Regions from separate parts of the Flindersiella endophytica genome, predicted to be linked through region 2. Evidence: riboswitches for the same ligand, from Rfam matches in the RefSeq annotation. Region 2 holds a riboswitch; each other region holds the start of a gene.
The links. Region 2 has a riboswitch for S-adenosylmethionine ahead of thrC (threonine synthase). Riboswitches for the same ligand answer to the same signal wherever they lie in the genome.

Region 1 (5,949 bases), 320 kb from region 2:
GAGCAGCCACCCGAACAGCCAGTGCCCGCCGACCAGGAAGATCATGGCCGACCAGGCGGCCAGCCGGTACCGCTGCCGGATCGTCTCGAACGCCGCCACGATCGGGGGGATGATGATGAAGCCGTACGGATAGGTCAGCAACAGGTAGACCAGCGCGACGCCGGCCGTCCAGAACATGACCGGCACCGGCCAGCGCCGGCGCAACACGAGCCCGGCCGGCGCGAGGATCAGCAGCGCGATCCCGAGCGCGTCGATGGGCGCCCGGTCCGGCTGCCGGCCGGATGCGCCGACAGCCGCCAGCACGCCGACCACGGCCAGCACGAGGGCCAGCTTCCACGCCGGCTCCCAGCTCAGGAACTTCTGCCACATCGCTCTCACGTCTGGCAGATTAGGCGAGCGACGGCGGCCACCGCATCGGCTGTGGGTGTACTCCTCGGCTACGTCGCGGAGAGTACGGCCTGCTCGAGCCCTTTCAGCAGCTCTTCCGGCGGCACCGATCCAGGCTCCCGACCCTCCCTCGCCAGCTGGTTGGCGAGTTGCCGGGCGTACTCGTTGGCCGGTGCCGGCACGCCGTGCAGCCGGCCGAGCAGCACGATCTCGCCGTTGAGGTAGTCGGCCTCGATCGAGCCCGTGCCGCGCGCCAGGCTCTGCCACGACGAGCTGCCCGACCGCTTGCTGCCGTTGCTGCTCGGCGGGATCTGCAGAATGTCGCCCCGCCTGGCCCGGTCCTCCTCGACGGACGTGAACGCGATCCCGGCGGCGCTCAGCACCGCCTCGCCCTCGGCGCGAAGCTGCGTACGGGCGTCGCCGTAGTTGCCCCGGCCGGCCGCGGCGTCGAGCGCGTTGGAGAGGTTCATCAGCAGCTTGTTGTACTTCCACCGCATGATGTCCGGCCGCGGCTCGGACACGCAGCGCGCACTCTCGAACGCTGTTGCGATCTCCCGCGCGGTGTCGTCGACGCCCTCGGGGTAGCGGCCGATGTCGAGGATCGCGGCCACCGGAGCCGCACTGCCCTCCACCACACCCGGCTCGAGGTGGGTGGCGGGGAACATCACGCAGACGCCGTAGACGTTCTCGAACATGCGAAGCGCCATCCGCTCGTTGGCGACGGCGTTCTGCACGCAGACGATCGGAGTCGCCGGATCGGCGACGGCGGCCAGCTCGCGCAGTGCGGCCTCGGTATCCATGCTCTTCATCGCGAGCAGGACGACGTCATCCTGGCCGAGCCCGTCGATCTCGCGCGGGCTCGCGACCGCAGGGATCCGTAGCGTGCGCTCGCCGTCTGGCATCACCAGCCGCAAGCCGCCTGCCCGGATCGCGGCGAGGTGAGCGCCACGCGCGATCAAGACGACGTCGTGCCCGGCCTCGTGGAGCAGGCCGCCGAGAACGCCACCGATCGCGCCGGCGCCGTAGACGATGAAACGTTTGCCAGAAGTCTTAGCCACGGCGTTCGAGGCTAGCCGCCCACGGTGAGGATCCGCACCTTTCCGAGGGAGCCGGACGCGGGCAGGTCCTCGGCCAAGAGCGGACGGTCACCGATGAGCTCGCGAAGGTCGCGCTCGGCCGGCTGGTCGTGGCCGCGCTCGAACAGGACGAAGGTCAGCCCGGCGATCGACCGGCGCTGCTCGGCGCGCGCGAAGCTCGTCGTCCCGCAACCGGAGTACCAGCCGATCTCCGGTTGATAGCTCGTCACCACGACACAGGGCCGGCGCAGGTGTTCCGCGACTGCGACGAGCGAGCGCCGGTCGCCGGTTACGGCGGCGAGCGCATGGTCCCGGACGTGGAGGTAGGCGAACGGCAGCTGAGCCAGTGCCACCACTGTGACGGCGGCCAGCGCTACCCGAGAACGGCCGGCGATCGCGTCGGCGCCGAGCAGGATCAGGGCGATCACCGAGAAGTACACGAATCGCGGTTCGCCGTGTCCGACCAGGCCGAGCAGCACGATGCCCAACACCGCGGACAGGCCGAGGAACGCCTTCCAGCGTTCGTGCCGCCCGGCGATCGCCGCGATCAGCCCGATCGCCATCAGCACCGCGCCCAGCACGCCAGCCAGGCCGGAAGGGAAGTTCGTGACGTAGAAGACCAGCCCGTCGCCGAAATAGACCTGGTTGGCGGACGCGCCGGCGTCCGCGAGCAGGCCCCACGGCCTGCCGGTCAGCCAGGTCGCGTAGGCGAAGTGCGGTACCAGTCCGGCGACGAACACGCCGGTAGCCAGCACAAGCCGCCGCTTGTCAGCGAGCCAGACCTTGGGACCCCACACCACCAGCGCGGCGAGAGCGATCGCGAGCAAGCCGGCCGTCGCGCCATACCGCAGGTAGAACGTCGCGAGCGCGACGACTGCCAGCGCGATCAGCCGGCGGCGGATCACCAGATAGGCGCAGGCGAACAGGAGCCCGGCCGCGCCGATGTCGCTCAGGAACTCGGGCACGCGGCGGAGGAACGGTGCCGCCGTCAGCACAACCAGGACGACAGCGGACGCGCGCCAGTACGTTGTCAACCGTGCCGCGACGACGTAGGTGATCGCGAGCGTCAGCAGAACGAGCAGCAGGCCCACCGCTCGGAGGGCTCCGACGCTGTCATGGATCGTGAGCGCCACCGCACCGAGGGCGGGTACGCCCGGCGCACGGCGTGGATCCCACTGTGCGGCCGGCAGATCGGTCAGCCAGGACCGTGCCTTGGCGGCGTAGACCGACTCGTCGTGTCCGAGAAACGGCTCAGCCCCCTGCAGTCCGTACCAGAGCAGGAACGCCATGCCGAGCAGGGCAAGCAACGGAAGTACACGGCGGTAAGGCACGCCGGACAGCATGGCGGCTCCCGGTGAACAGGTGGTGGCTACGGCTCCACGTGCACGCGGCGGTCGATGCCGGTGCCGTAGTCCGGGTCGCGGCCGGGGACGTGGATCTCGTGGCTGGTCGCCGTCGCGCGATAGAGCCCGAACTCCGTGTCACTGCTCAGCTCCTCCGGCCGGTACGCCCGGGCACCCCCTGGCTTGAGGTTGGCGAACGCCTCCGCACATGCATCTGGAAGCTCGTCGTCCGGCACGATCTCCGCAGTCGCGCCGACGTAGACCGCGCGCCCTTCGCCCACCGGCGCCGTCGAGTTGAAGATCACGAGCGCGATCGCGGGACGCTCGGCGACGTTCACCGAGTGGTGCGCGGCCGGCGAGGAGATCCAGTAGAACCTGCGGTAGTCGCCGTGGGTGAAGTACACCGGAGAGACGCGTGGCTGGTTGTCCGGATCGATGGTGCCGAGCGTCATGTAGAAGTTGCCGTCGATGACCTGCCGGGCCCGCTCGTTCAGTTCCTCGGAAATCGAATCGTCCATATTCCGGAATGCCTTCTCAATCTGTGAGATACGGATTGTACGAGCCTGACGGTCGTGTCCTATCGTGGTTCGCGGTCATGAGCGCCAGCGTCAAGCCCCGGCTTGCTGGCCGGCAACCCTCCTCCGCGGTGGGGTGCTCCGGGTGAGGACCAGGCCGACGTCCACACCGGCGCCGGCAAGCGCGGAGAAGGGGATCTTCACCATGACGGCCTTGGATGTACGTGCCGAGGAGTGTACGGCCGAACGGTTCCTCCAGCTGGTGGAAAACCACGACACGACGGCTGAGCCGACCGGCCCGGACCAGCCGCTGCTGCCGATCGTCGGAGCCGACACGCTCGTTCCGCTCGTGACCGGCGAGCGCCGGACCTACGCCAACCTCGACTACGCGGCCAGCGCGCCTTGCCTGCAACAGGTTTCCGACCACGTGCAGGAGGTGCTGCCGTACTACGCGAGCGTGCACCGCGGCGCCGGCTACAACTCGCAGGTCAGCACTGCCCTGTACGAAGGCGCCCGCGAGGTCGTCGCGGACTTCCTGGACGCGCGTGAGGACGACGTGGTCGTGTTCACCCGCAACACCACCGACTCGCTGAACCTGCTCGCGGGCTGCGTACCCGGCGACGTCCTGTACCTCGACATCGAGCACCACGCGAACCTGCTGCCCTGGCAGCGCCACGGCTCGCAGCGCTGTGTGCTGGCCAGCACGACCCAGCAGGGCACGCTGGTGGCCTTGCGGGCCGAACTGGTCGCCCGCCCACCCGCGCTGGTGGCGATCACCGGCGCCTCGAACGTTACCGGCGAGGTGCTGCCGATCCGCGAGATCGCCAGGCTGGCGCACTCGTTCGGCGCCCGCGTGGTGCTGGACGCCGCCCAACTCGCGCCGCACCGCCGGATCTCGATCCGCGACCTCGACGTCGACTACGTGGCGTTCTCCGGGCACAAGCTGTACGCCCCGCTGGGCAGCGGTGTGCTCGTCGGCCGGCGCGACTGGCTGGACGAGGCGCCCGCGTACCTCGCCGGTGGTGGGGCTGTGCGCGAGGTTCGGCCTCCGAACGACTCTGTGCGGACCACGTGGGCGGCGGCACCGCAGCGGCACGAGGGCGGCACACCGAACGTGCTGGGCGCCGCGGCGCTGGCGCGGGCCTGTCAGGCGCTGGCCGCGCTGCCCGAGCGAGCGCTCGAGGAGCACGAGGCGGCGCTGCGGTCACGGCTGGTCGACGGGCTGAGCTCGATCGAGGGTGTCCAACTGCACCAGATCTGGCGCGACAGCCCGGACGCGATCGGTGTGGTGGCGTTCGGCGTCGACGGGTACGCGCCCGGCCAGGTCGCGGCATACCTCTCGGCCGAGCACGGCGTCGGCGTCCGCGACGGCAAGTTCTGCGCGCACCCGCTGCTGTCCAGGCTCGGGCTGCGCGAAGGTGCCGTGCGGGCGAGCTTCGGCGTCGGGTCGACGGTCTCGGATGTGGACCGCATCGTCACAGGCGTGCGGGAGCTGGTGAGCCACGGTCCGGCGTGGACGTACGCGATCGTCGACGGCCGCTGGTCGCCGTCGCCGGATCCGCGGCCGCGGCCGGAGTGGCTGGCTCCTGGCGCCGCGTCTCCCGCGGCGGGCAGCTCCCCTTGCGAGGCGGCGGGCTGATGCCTGTCCTCCAGGAGTTCTGGATCGGTCGCCGCGGCGACCAGTTCGACGAGCGGTGTATCCCCACCGCCGGCTGATCGGCTGAGCGTTTTCTCCAGGTCGTGAGCCGGCGGTGCCAGGCGTTAATTCCTATCAAACCGCTCGAATTTATGGAGTAATCGTGAAGACAGTCGACCTCGTCCAGCGGCTCGCAGCCGACCTCGACCTCTGGCAACCGCTCATCCAGTACGGGCACGGCGAGGAGCGGTGGTACCACCAACTCGACGTCGACCCGAGGCACGACGTCTGGCTGATCAGCTGGCTGCCCGGCCAGGGCACCGGCCTGCACGACCACGGCGAGGCGCAGGGCGCGTTCGCCGTCGTCCAGGGCGCTCTGACCGAGACGACCGTCCACCGCCGGCGCTCGTCCGAGCACGTCGATCTCGTCCGGCGGCGATTCACGGCTGGTAAGCGGCGCGCGTTCGGGTACGACCACATCCACGACGTCGCCAACCTCGGGCTGGAACCCGCGGTCAGCATCCACGCGTACGCTCCCGAGCTCACGGCGATGACGAAGTACGAACTTGATGGGCAGGTGTTGCGAGTGCTGTCGTCGGAACGAGCTGGAGTGAACTGGTGAACAGCTCGAACAAGTCCCGCACGATCGACGAGTTGCTGGACCTCGCACGCGGCCGGCTGCGGCGGCTGAGCCCACGGCAGGCGTGGGAGGCCTGGCACAACGACGGTGGTGTCCTCGTCGACACCCGGCCTGCCGCGCAACGGGCAGAAGAGGGTGAGGTGCCGGGCGCGTTGCTGGTCGAGCGCAACCATCTCGAGTGGCGCTTCGACCCGAAGTCGGACGCGCGCCTGCCCGAGGCCGTCGACCACGACGTGCAGGTGATCGTGCTGTGCTCGGAGGGCTACGCCTCCAGCCTGGCGGCGGCATCGCTCCAGGACCTCGGCCTGCACCAGGCGACCGATGTGGTCGGCGGGTTCCGGGCCTGGCACGC
Region 2 (5,949 bases):
TCCGGGTCAGCCGTATCCCGGCAGGCAGCCGTACCCACAGGCCGGCCAGCCACTACGCCAGGCGCCGCCGGAGCAGTCCGACCTGCAGCCGGCCAAGCCGAAGCGGCCACGCCGGCAGCGGCACTGGCCGTACATGCTGATGCTGGTTGTTCTGCTGCCTCTGATCGTTGGGTTCGAGTACTGGGTCGAGGCCAAGGACAACATCCTGAACGGCGAGTACGCCAAGCCGGCCGTGGTGGTGTCCAAGGGCGGGTCGGGCACCTACAAGGGTGCGACCTGGAAGCTGACGAAGATGGAGATCGACGCGGCGCCCAAGGAGCTGTTGGGGAAGCTGCCGCGGGGAACGCGCCTGGTGATGGCGACGATCGAGGTGACGCCCCGGACGGCCAAGGACGGCAAGGCGATCCAGTACTGCAGGTTCCAGGCTGTCGACAATCAGCCCCGGCTGTGGGACGCGCTGGCGGCCGACTCGTGTGCGCGCAAGAAGGGGGAGTACGAGGAGGTGCCGATTCCCGCGGGCCAGACCCAGACGGTGAAGGCGGCCTTCGTCGTCCCGAAGGACGCGGCGGGCGAGATCCGGGCCCAGGTGAAGCTGGGCACGGAGGGCGTGCTCGAGTTCACCCGCTAGCCACGCAAGCAGCGGCCCTGCCGGCGGCCGTTACCCAGGCATCAGGGCCGGCCCGGCCAGCCGCTCGTACCGCCGGCTGGGCCGCCATCGGCGCCGCCGCCCTGGGGCCGTGGTTGCGCGTCGGGCCGGGCAGGCCGTCCGCCTCCACCCGGTGGACGTTCACCCGGCCAAGGGTTTCCGGCAACGCCACCGGGCCGGGCAGGTCCGCCGGCCGGGGCGCCACCTCCACCGGGCCGCGCGGCGGGCGTTCCCGATCCACCGGTGCCCACACCGGCCGGCACCGGCGCCGCCGGGTTTTCGGCGTCCTTGGCGGTCACAGCAGGCTTGTACGCCCGCCGCTTTCCCTTCGCCTGGCTCCGCGCCACACCGCGCTCGAGCGCCATGCCGAACGCCGCCGCCAGCAGCGCGATCCGCAGGACCTCGTGGATGCCCTGCTCCAGCAGGTCGACCGGCCCGAGCCACGGCCACCACCAGCTCCACGGATGCGGCCCGATGAGGTACTTCACGCCGATCGCGATCCAGCCGGAGAGCACGCCGGTCAGCAGGTAGAGCAGGCAGAACGTGAGGTAGAACAGCAGGCCTGCCCGGAAGATCAGCCGGATGCCGTTGACCAGCGGTGTCCACTTGTCGCGCCACTCACGGGTGAACAGCTCCGCCAGCCGGCCGGTCCGCTGCGAGAGCCGCGTGAACAGCTGCTCGTCCCGGGCCATCTCGAAGCCGTAGACGGCGCCCGCGATCGTGAGCCACAGCAGCGGCTGCAGGAAGTCGTCGGAGAGCTCGGCGTTCCACTGCGTGAGCCACGCCCACGCCTGTCCCAGCTTCTCCAAGGACAGTCCCGGCACCAGCCCGACCAGTTGCGCGATCATGTCGACGATGCCCCGCTCGGCGTTCGCCCAGAACATCCGTCCCGCGAGCCAGGCGAACCAGTTGGAGATCAGCGCGTAGACCGTGAACACGCTGAAGAACATGAAGTTGGCCTCGAAGAACGCCGTCACCAGGCCGAGCAGCCGTCCGCCACGCCGGTTGTAGATCGTCTCGAACAACGCGCGGACGAGCCACGACCCGACGGCGATCAGCAGTGGGATCAGTGCGCGGGCGCCGGTGGCCGCACCGAGCTCGGACATCACGTCCATGCCCTGGGTGAGGTCCTGGTTGACCGCCTGCCGGCCCCACATCTGGACTTCCTCGGTGAAGAGTCCCCAGGCGCCGTAGAACACCAGGAACGGCAGGATGCTCTCGGCGATCGCGTCGACCATCGGGCGCCGGCCGGTCGGCTCGAGGGCCTCCGCGGGGTTCGGCACCTCGCCGTCCTTGTTCCGGAGCATCGTGAGGCCGGGACGCATCGACTGGAACATCAGGATGGTCGCGGCCAGCATGACCAGCACGCTGACCGACAGGCCGCCGAAGCCGAGCCAGACGTTGCGGTAGGACAGCCAGGCCGAACCGCGCAGGACCAAGTCGTGCACGATGTAGCCGAGCGCGAACCAGAAGATCAGTGGCGCCCAGTAGCGTCCCAGGAGCCCGGCTGCCCGAACTGGCAGCATCACGGCCGACGAGGCTTGCATTCCGCGGATGGTATCCAGGATTTGGTGTGGACCGCCACGCGAGGGCAAGCCAACCGTGAGCCGACTGTAAATTGTCTACGACAGGCCCGCCACGACCACGAGCCGCTGCTCGCCATGACCAGTGGGTGACATCGCTGTCTCGGATACCGGGCGCGCATAACGACATATGAGATGCGTCAGCTAATGTCGTTGAGGTGCTGGACCACAACCGGCGCCCCACAACTGAATAAGCAACTCATCCAGAGGGGCAGAGGGACCGGCCCTATGAAGCCCCGGCAACCGGCCAGCCGCCCGCGTGCGTCACTCGCGTCTTTGCGAGGCCCGCGGCGGCACGGTGCCAACTCCGGCCCGTCACGGGAGATCCCCGTCGGGAGAGATGAGGGGAAGGCCTCGCATGACAACCACTTACGCCGAGACAGTTTCCGGCGGCCAGACGCTGCCCAGCCAGTTCACCCCGCGCGAGGGCGCGTTCGGCAATGCCACCGAGCTCCGCTGCCGCGAGTGCGGCGCGACCACGACGCTCGGCCCGCACTACGCCTGTACGGAGTGCTTCGGTCCGCTCGAAGTCGCCTACGACTACCCGAAGATCACCCGCGAGCAGATCGAGGCCGGCCCGCGTAACATCTGGCGCTACCAGCCCTTGCTGCCCGTTCCCGCCGACGTCGCGACGTTCCCGAACACCGAGCCCGGCTTCACCCGGCTCGTCAAGGCCGACCGGCTGGCCGCCGAGCTCGGCCTTTCGAAGCTGTGGATCAAGGACGACTCCGGCAACCCCACCCACTCGTTCAAGGACCGCGTGGTCGCCGTCGCGCTGACCGCGGCCCGCGAGCTCGGCTTCCAGGTGCTCGCCTGCCCGTCCACCGGCAACCTCGCCAACGCCACCGCCGCGGCCGCCGCCCGCGCCGGCATCCGCAGCGTCGTGATGATCCCCAGCAACCTCGAGCAGCCCAAGGTGCTGGCCTCGGCGATCTACGGTGGCACGCTCGTGGCGATCGAGGGCACCTACGACGACGTCAACCGGCTCGCGAGCGAGATCGCCGGTGAGGAAGAGTCCTGGGCGTTCGTCAACGTCAACGTGCGGCCCTACTACGCCGAGGGCTCCAAGACGCTCGGCTACGAGATCGCCGAGCAGCTCGGCTGGCGCGCGCCGCAGCAGGTCGTCGTCCCGATCGCGTCCGGCGCCCAGCTGGTGAAGATCGACAAGGGCCTGCGGGAGCTCAGCGAGCTCGGCCTGATCGACGAGACTCCGTACAAGATTTTCGGCGCGCAGGCCACGGGCTGCTCGCCGGTCGCGCAGGCGTTCCGCGCGGGCCACGACGTCGTGGCTCCGGTGAAGCCCGACACGGTCGCGAAGTCGCTGGCGATCGGCAACCCGGCCGACGGGCCCTACGTCCTCGACGTCTGCCGCCGCACCGGTGGCACGGTCGAGGACGTCAGCGACGCCGAGGTGGTCGAGGGCATCCAGCTGCTGGCCAGGACCGAAGGCATCTTCGGCGAGACCGCCGGCGGTGTTACCGTCGCGACGCTGAAGAAGCTGGTCGAGACCGGGCAGCTCGACCCGGAGGCCGAGACCGTGATCATCAACTCCGGCGACGGGTTGAAGACGCTCGACGCGATCTCCGGCTCGGTCGGCCCCACGGCCACCATTCGTCCGACGTACGAAGAGTTCACGAAGGCAGGTTTGGCATGAGCGTCCAGGTCCGGATCCCGACGATCCTGCGCACCTACACCGGCGGTGCCTCCGAGGTGACCGCCGAGGGTGTAACGCTGGCCGAGGTGCTCGAATCGCTGGAGAAGGAGCACCCGGGCATCCGGGCACGCGTACTCGACGACGCCGGCAAGCTGCGCCGATTCGTCAACGTCTACGTCGGTGAGGAGGACGTGCGGTTCGCGTCCGGCCTGGAGACGCCGACGCCCGACGGCACGCAGGTCTCGGTGATCCCCGCGGTCGCGGGCGGCTGAGTGCGGTTTCCCGACGCGGCGTTCGTGGTCGAGGACGCCGGTGATGTGCTGCGCGCTGCCCGGCGGGATGGCGACCGTTTCACAGCCGGTGCGACCGAGATCGCCTTGTCCGCGGGCGATTCCGGGCTGGAGATCGCGCTCGCGTCCTCCGGCCCGTTGTCGCGGGTCGTCCTGCGCTGGTCGGCTCCGCCGCCGGAGGGTGCGCTGATCCTGGGCGACGCCTGGGAACGTTCGTACGGCGACCTGCAGTGGCGGCACGTACAGCCGGAACGCGTGCTGCCGTGGAGCTTTCTCGTGCACGACGCGGCGGCCGGCTCGACCCGCGGCGTGGGCGTGCGGGTACGGCCGTCGACGTTCTGCGCGTGGACGGTCGACGAGGCCGGGTTCTCCTTGTGGCTGGACGTACGAAACGGCGGATCGCCCGTCCTGCTGGGCGACCGGACGCTCGCCGCCGCGACGGTCGTGAGCGTCGACGGCGAGCATCCGTACGACACACAGCGCGCGCTGAACGCCGCCATGTGCTCCGATCCCTTGCCGGTCGGCGATCCCGTGGTCGGGTGCAACAACTGGTACTACGCCTACGGTGTCGACTTCGGTCCCGAGCAGGTGATCCGCGACGCCGACACGATCGTGGAGTACGCCGACGGGCATGCCGTCCGGCCGTACTGCGTGGTCGACGCCGGCTGGAGCGAGGGCGGCGTGTGCCCGGGCGGCCCGTGGACGCAGGGCGTGCCGGGGCTGTTCGACGATCTGCCGGGTCTCGCCGCCGCGGTCGCCGAGCGCGGCGCGCGGCCGGGCATCTGGATGCGGCCGGCGGCGCTCTCGTTCGTCGACGACCCGGCGCGGCTGCGCTCCGGACCGTGCAGCGTCCGCGAGAAGCCCCTGGATCTCACGCTCGCCGGCAACCTCGAGACGATCGGCCAGGACGTCTCCCGCCTGGTGGGCTGGGGCTTCGAGCTGGTCAAGCACGACTTCTCGACCTACGACATGTTCGCGCGCTGGGGCCCGGACATGGGTCTCGCGATGACCGAGCCCGGCTGGTCGTACGCCGATCGGAGCCTGACCAACGCGGAGATCCTGCTCGGCCTCTACCGCACGATCCGCTCGGCGGCGGGATCCGCGGTGGTGATCGGCTGCAACACCGTCGGGCACCTGGCGGCAGGGCTGGTCGAGGTGCAGCGCACCGGTGACGACACCTCCGGCCGCGAGTGGGAGCGCACGCGGCGGATGGGCGTCAACACGCTGGCGTTCCGGCTGGCGCAGCACGGCTCGTTCTTCGCTGTGGACGCCGACTGTGTGCCGTGCACGCCGCAGACGCCGTGGGCCAAGAACCGGCAGTTCCTCGACCTGGTGGCGCGCTCGGGCACGGCGTTGTTCGTCTCGGTCGACCCGGCTTCACGTACGCCGGAGGTCGACGCCGACCTGCGTGCCGCGGTCCGGCTCGCGCTCTCCGGCGGCGACGCGGGCGGCCTGGAGCCCGTCGACTGGCTGCGGACGACCGCGCCGACGCAGTGGTGTACGGGTGCTGGAGCAGGCACTGAAACGGTGTCGTACGACTGGCTCGAACCGTTCGGCGCCTCGGCGTTATAGATCGGTTTCGACGGGGTTACAGGCATTTCAGCATCTGAACTGTTCGCAGTGAGTTACCGACGCGTATGGCCTTGTGGCATTGGGCTTGGAGCCGCGAAAACACAACTCGACTACTGCGGGCTGAACACCTCGCACGTTCGCGCACGTACGGTAATCAACCCAGGCCACTCGGTCCGTACTCGGACGAAATGATCATGGCAACCC
Region 3 (5,949 bases), on a different contig from region 2:
CTTCGCGGCGGCGATCGCGGCCAGCGCGTCGTCCCGCATCCGCTCGACTTCGCTCGCATGGAGCGGCGTGACCTCTACCGGGTCGTAGTTGCTGTTCGGGCCAGACATCGGCAGCGGGCTTTCCCCTCATCAAGTCCTACGCGTGAAGAAGGAGTGGGGTGGGTCGGGGCGGGCGAAGCCCGCCCGGGGGCTGGAGAAAACACAGTCTAGGTATTCGAGCCCGCGCGGAGCTGCCGGGGCGCCCACGCGAAGAACGCCGCCAGCGCGGCGTCCACCAGCAGTCCGGCGATCGGCCACAGCAAGGCGAGCAGGATCGCGACGACGTAACCCGCCGGGCCGATCAGGGAGCGGCGGAGCGCGGTGCGGTCCCGGCCGCGGGCGCCCGGGACGAGCAAGTGGCCGTGCCGCACCACGTAGAGCCACATGAGCGTGATCCACGTGGCGCCCGCGCCGAGCGTGATCGTGAACAGCACGACCGCGGCGGATGCGTCGGGCTCCCCGATCCGGTCGCCGGCCACCGCGGTCGGCAGCGGCAGGAACGCGATTGTGAGCAGCAGGCCGAGATTCAGGAACAGCAGGGGCCGGTCCACTCGTTCCACCAGGTGAAACAAGGCGTGGTGGTTGACCCACAGGATGCCGATCGTGATGAAGCTGATGGCGTACGCCGTGAAACCCGGCCACTCGGCGCCCAGCCATCGTCCGATCGTTTCGTCGGCGGCCGGCCGGGCCACCTCGAGAATCAGCAGGGTCGCGGCGATCGCGATCACGCCGTCACTGAAGGCTTCCAGCCGGGATGTGGGGATGGGTGGGATGGGCGGGGTGGCTCCCCGCTCCGGCTCGGTGTCCACGGCGAGCCATCAGATCACAGCCGGCGACGCTGCGCACGTTCGATCCCGCAGCTTCCGGGAACCCCCTTGGGGATGGAGGCCGCATCATGGTGACGCTGCGTACGGAACGGCTGCTGATCCGACAGTTCCGACCGGGCGACTGGGAAGCGCTGCACGAGACGATCCGGCAGTACCAGACATCGGGCCTCGCGGCCTATGACCGGCCGTGGCCGACTGCCTCCGAGGAGATCCGGAAGGTCGTCGAGTGGTTCGCGACCGGGGAGTCGTATCTCGCGGTCTGCCTGCAGGACGGCACGTTCATCGGCTTCGTATCGCTGTCACCGTCGGGGCCGGACCTGCATCTCGGGTACGTCTTCAACTTCCGCCACCACGGACAGGGGTACGCCACGGAAGCCTGCCGGGCGGCGCTGGCACACGCGTTCACGGCACTGGGTGTGGCGCAGGTCGTCACGGCTACGGCGGAGCTCAACCACGCGTCACGGAGACTGCTGACCCGGCTCGGGCTGCGCAAGACCGGCGAACAGCGAATGGCGTACCGGACCACAACCGCCGGACGCCCCATCGAGTTCACCGGCTACACCTACGTCATCACCCGAGAGGAGTGGAAGTCCCAGCCCGGTGGGGGCTCATAGGACGCAGCGACTCCGGCTCGGGCCAGACGTAACGGAGGCAGGCCGGCGCACCGTTCAGCCTGCCCGGCACGCCACCGGGCGGCGGGACCTCGCCACGTTCGACGGAGGTGCCGCCGAGGGCCTGGTAGAAGGCCTGGGCTCGGGTGTTCTGCTCGAGCACCCACAGGTAGAGCCCCGAACCCGGCACGCTGTCGGCGACCGCCGCACCGGAGCGGCGGAGCAGCTGGGCGCCGAGGCCGCGGCGCTGGTAACGGTGGCTCACGTGCAGGTTGTCGAGCAGCGCGCCCCAGGTGGGGTCCTTGCCGAAGATGGTGTGGGCGAAGCCGACCAGCTCGCCGTTCGCTTCGGCGAGCAGGGTGTGCTGGCCGTTCGGGTCGCCGCCCGCGCCGAGCCGGTCGGCCCACACCGCGAGCCGGTCGGACACGACGTCGCCGTCGAGGAAGGCGTCGGCGTACGCGCCGCGGTAGTGGCGGCGCCAGCTGTCGGCGTGCAAGGCGGCGACGGCCGGAGCGTCGGACGGGTCGGCAAGGCGGAGCACCAAGGACTCTGACATGGGCAGACGTTCCTCTCATCGTTCCTGGCGTTGGCACCGTGCCCAGGTCATTTCTGGGCCGGGTGCCGGACCGTCGACAGGCCAGGTCCCTCGGGTCGCTCTGGATGAGGTCGTTCTGGACGAACGGAGAAGAGGCTATCCGACTTCGCTGGTGCCGGCCGCTTTGCGCTGAGCGGTCGCCGAGGCGTACAGACAGACGGCGGCCGCCGTCGCGAGGTTGAGCGACTCGGCGCGGCCATAGACGGGTACGCGCACAACCTCGTCGGCCAGGGCGCGGGTCTCGGCCGGCAGCCCCCAGGCCTCGTTGCCGAAGATCCACGCCGTCGGACCGGACAGCAGCCCGCGTTCGGCCGCTTCCATCAGGTCGATCGTGCCCGCACCATCGGCCGCCAGGATCGTCAGCCCGGCCGAGCGCAGCGCGTCCACTCCGGCGGCCGCCTGGACGTCGACCGTCACCGGGAGATGGAAGAGCGAGCCGGCAGACGCTCGTACGCACTTGGGGTTGTAGACGTCGACCGAGGCGTCGGTCAGCATGACCGCCTCCGCGCCGGCCGCGTCCGCGCAGCGGATCACCGTGCCCGCGTTGCCAGGGTCGCGGACCTGCGCGAGCACGGTCACGAGCCTCGGCGAAGCCGCCAGGATCGACGAGAGAGAGGTGTCCAGAAAGTCGCAGACCGCGACGAGCCCTTGCGGCGTCACGGTCTGCGCGAGTGCGGCGAACACCTCGCCGGAGACGAGGTTGATGGGAATCTTGGCGGCCCGGGCCGAGTCGGCCAGGTCGGTGTAGCGCTCCAGCGCCGGCCGGGTCGCGAAGATCTCGCGAACGGTGCCGGGCAGTCCGAGCGCCTCACCGACGGCCTGTGGGCCTTCCGCCAAGAACCTCCGGCCCCGCGCACGAAATGCGCGCTTCGCGAGCCGCCGGGCCGCCATCACCTTGCCGGTGCGCGGATCGGTCAGCTCCAGACCCAAGAGACTTCGGCCGTAGGATTCGCCTGGCACGCGACGCCTGGCATCCGGCCTGGCTGCGTTGTCGTCGCTCACCGGAGGCCGCTCCTGGTTCCTCCTCCGCCTTGCCAGCCCGGCGCCAGCCGCCACGTGCCTAACCGGCGACTCCTACGGCCGAAGTCTCTGGTTCTCTGATGCGAAGTCAGGCCGCAGCCTCCGCCTCGGCCGGAAGGGCCTGCTTGGCCACCTCGACCAGGGCGGTGAACGCCGCGGCGTCGTTGACGGCCAGCTCGGCGAGGATCTTGCGATCGACCTCGACGCCGGCGGCCTTCAGACCCTGAATGAACCGGTTGTACGTGATGCCGTTCTGGCGAGCCGCGGCGTTGATCCGGGTGATCCACAGCCGGCGGAAGTCGCCCTTGCGGGCGCGGCGGTCACGATAGGCGTAAACGAGGGAGTGGGTGACCTGCTCCTTCGCCTTGCGGTAGAGGCGCGAACGCTGGCCGCGGTAACCCTTGGCCTTGTCGAGGACCTCGCGGCGCTTCTTGTGGGCGTTCACTGCCCGCTTCACGCGTGCCACTGGCGGACTCCTTGCTGGTGTTCGTCATGCTTCGCCGCCTGCGGAAGCATGATCAAGTTCTCGAACGGGGACGACAGCGATAGCTCTAGCGAGCGAGCAGCCTGTTGATCTTCGGGGCGTCAGCCTTGGACACCTGAGCCGGCTGACCGAGCCGACGCTTGCGCTTGGCCGCCTTGTGCTCGTTCAGGTGGCCGGTGCCCCTCTGCTTGTAGATCAGCTTGCCCTTGGCGGTCACACGAAAGCGCTTCTTCGCGCCGCTGTGGGTCTTCATCTTTGGCATCTGCTCGGGTTCCTTCTCGCCGTACCTGTTTGCGCCCAGTGGGCTTGCCTGCCCGCGTCGTTCGCGGTCCTTGCCATCTTTTGTTGTGATGCGCGCAGGGCGCGACCGGGCACGCCCAACCGCGAGGTCGGGCGCGACCCACAGCTGCAGTGCGCCTCGGCGCTGACCGCGTGTCAGCCGGCGTTGGCACCGGACGTAGCCGGTGCCTGCGCCTGCGTAGCCTGCTCGCCGTCGTCCGGTGCAGGGCTGTCCGCCACGTCGGGCGCCGAGTCGGTCGTGGCGCTCGAGCCGTTGCTCGCCGCCTCCGTCTCCGCGTCCGGTGCCGTGTGTGTGCGGTGGCCCTCGGTCCGTTCGGCACGCTCGGCCTGGCGCTCTGCTTCACGCTCGGCCGCCCGCTGTGCCTTCTCGGCCTGAACCTCTGCCTTGGCTTCGGACTTACGTTTGTGGGGCGTCAGCACCATGATCATGTTGCGGCCGTCCTGACGCGGCGCCGACTCGACGTAGCCGAGGTCGGCGACGTCTTCCGACAGCCGCTGCAGCATCCGGAAGCCCAGTTCGGGCCGGGACTGCTCGCGTCCGCGGAACATGATCGTGATCTTGACCTTGTCGCCCTGGCGAAGGAACCGTACGACGTGACCCTTCTTGGTGTCGTAGTCGTGCTGGTCGATCTTCGGCCGGAGCTTCATTTCCTTGATCTGCGTTTGGGCCTGGTTGCGTCGCGCTTCCCTGGCCTTCTGCGCAGTCTCGTACTTGAACTTGCCATAGTCCATGAGCTTGCAGACCGGCGGCCGCGCGGTGGGAGCGACCTCGACGAGATCGAGGTCTGACTCCTGAGCCAGGCGGAGCGCATCATCGATGCGCACGATGCCGACCTGTTCGCCGTTCGGTCCGACGAGCCTAACCTCGGGCACCCGGATTCGCTCGTTGACGCGAAGCTCTGTGGCGATGACGATCCTCCTGTCGATCCTTACAATGTGTTCCCCGCTCCGCGGGACTGCGGAGCACCTTTCCCGTAAGTGGGAACACGAAAAAGGCTTCCGCCGTTCCTTTGGAACCCTTGCGGAAGCCACGTACCGGCGCTCGATATTCCCGCCCGGAGGCTGGATACATCGAGCTGGCCCGCCGGCGAACCTCACGATCCGCCGCGGCCGGCCGGACCCGACGACCGTTGGTCGGTCGGTGCGGGTGGGAGGTGGTCCTCCGCTTGGGACTCGATGTCGCGCATGCGTCACCGAGTCGGCCAGCGGTCAGGATACCAGGCCCTGGTCACCGGGCGCGACTGCCCGACTAGGTTAGGGCGCTGTGCACTCTGGATCACAGGTCGGATCGGTCCGTCTGGACTCGCTCGCGCAGCAGATTCTGAATGCCCGGCCCAGGCTCGGCATGGTACGGCTGGTCTGTGTCGACGGCCCGTCCGGTGCGGGCAAGACGACGCTGGCCGGACGGCTGGCGCGGGCCGTCGGCGGCGCGCTCGGCGCGGCTCCGCTGACGATGTTCCCGATGCGGGAGGGCCCGCTCGGCGTTCAGGTCGTCCAGCTCGACGCGTTCTACGAGGGCTGGGGCGGGCTGCCTGCCGTCACCGACCGGCTCGAGGAGTGGGTGCTGGGGCCGCTACGCCGCGGGCGTTCGGGCGGGTACCGGCGCTACGACTGGCACCGCGAGGAGTACGCCGAGTGGCACGAGGTCGCCGCCCGGCCGATCGTGATCCTCGAAGGCGTGGGCGCCGCCGCCCGGCTGGTCGATGGCGAGGCCACGCTGAAGATCTGGATCGAGGCGCCGCTGGAGATCCGGTACGAACGCGGCATCACCCGCGACGGCGAGACCTACCAGCCGCACTGGGACGCCTGGGCCGCGGCCGAGCAGGTGCACTTCACCGAGAACGCGACCCGGGAACGCGCCGACCTCCTGGTCGACGGCGCGCCCGAGGTCGCCTACAACCCCGAGACCGAGATCGTGCTGCTGCCGGCCTAGCTTGGGACTTGCCTCTCACTGAACACATGTTTAGCCTGCCAGCCATGAGTTCAGTACCGCCGGACGACGCCGACCTCACCGCTCGCGCCAAGATCCGCAACGCCGCCATCGCGCACTTCACCCAGGACGGCTTCCAGCGG

Region 1: it holds a riboswitch for S-adenosylmethionine, as region 2 does, so the genes downstream of both, ACYVF6_RS07030 (aminotransferase class V-fold PLP-dependent enzyme) here and thrC (threonine synthase) in region 2, are expected to answer to the same signal.
Region 3: it holds a riboswitch for S-adenosylmethionine, as region 2 does, so the genes downstream of both, ACYVF6_RS45645 (GNAT family N-acetyltransferase) here and thrC (threonine synthase) in region 2, are expected to answer to the same signal.

The regions. Positions count from the first base shown of each region.
Region 1 covers NZ_BAAGYY010000009.1:358,663-364,611, forward strand. Annotated here, with positions in the region: gene ACYVF6_RS07010 (sensor histidine kinase) at 1-369, opposite strand, end outside; gene ACYVF6_RS07015 (ketopantoate reductase family protein) at 438-1,445, opposite strand; gene ACYVF6_RS07020 (hypothetical protein) at 1,457-2,794, opposite strand; gene ACYVF6_RS07025 (pyridoxamine 5'-phosphate oxidase family protein) at 2,833-3,324, opposite strand; SAM riboswitch class IV at 3,398-3,512, shown strand; gene ACYVF6_RS07030 (aminotransferase class V-fold PLP-dependent enzyme) at 3,527-4,960, shown strand; gene ACYVF6_RS07035 (cysteine dioxygenase) at 5,121-5,579, shown strand; gene ACYVF6_RS07040 (rhodanese-like domain-containing protein) at 5,576-5,949, shown strand, end outside.
Region 2 covers NZ_BAAGYY010000009.1:41,213-47,161, reverse strand. Annotated here, with positions in the region: gene ACYVF6_RS05530 (hypothetical protein) at 1-628, shown strand, start outside; gene ACYVF6_RS05525 (hypothetical protein) at 670-2,193, opposite strand; SAM riboswitch class I at 2,426-2,576, shown strand; gene thrC (threonine synthase) at 2,588-3,883, shown strand; gene ACYVF6_RS05515 (ubiquitin family protein) at 3,880-4,155, shown strand; gene ACYVF6_RS05510 (alpha-amylase family protein) at 4,156-5,745, shown strand.
Region 3 covers NZ_BAAGYY010000044.1:159,760-165,708, reverse strand. Annotated here, with positions in the region: gene pheS (phenylalanine--tRNA ligase subunit alpha) at 1-108, opposite strand, end outside; gene ACYVF6_RS45655 (TMEM175 family protein) at 207-848, opposite strand; gene ACYVF6_RS45650 (GNAT family N-acetyltransferase) at 935-1,480, shown strand; gene ACYVF6_RS45645 (GNAT family N-acetyltransferase) at 1,437-2,033, opposite strand; SAM riboswitch class I at 2,046-2,144, opposite strand; gene ACYVF6_RS45640 (TrmH family RNA methyltransferase) at 2,169-3,074, opposite strand; gene rplT (50S ribosomal protein L20) at 3,181-3,558, opposite strand; gene rpmI (large ribosomal subunit protein bL35) at 3,644-3,838, opposite strand; gene infC (translation initiation factor IF-3) at 4,012-4,749, opposite strand; gene ACYVF6_RS45620 (nucleoside/nucleotide kinase family protein) at 5,141-5,809, shown strand; gene ACYVF6_RS45615 (TetR/AcrR family transcriptional regulator) at 5,854-5,949, shown strand, end outside.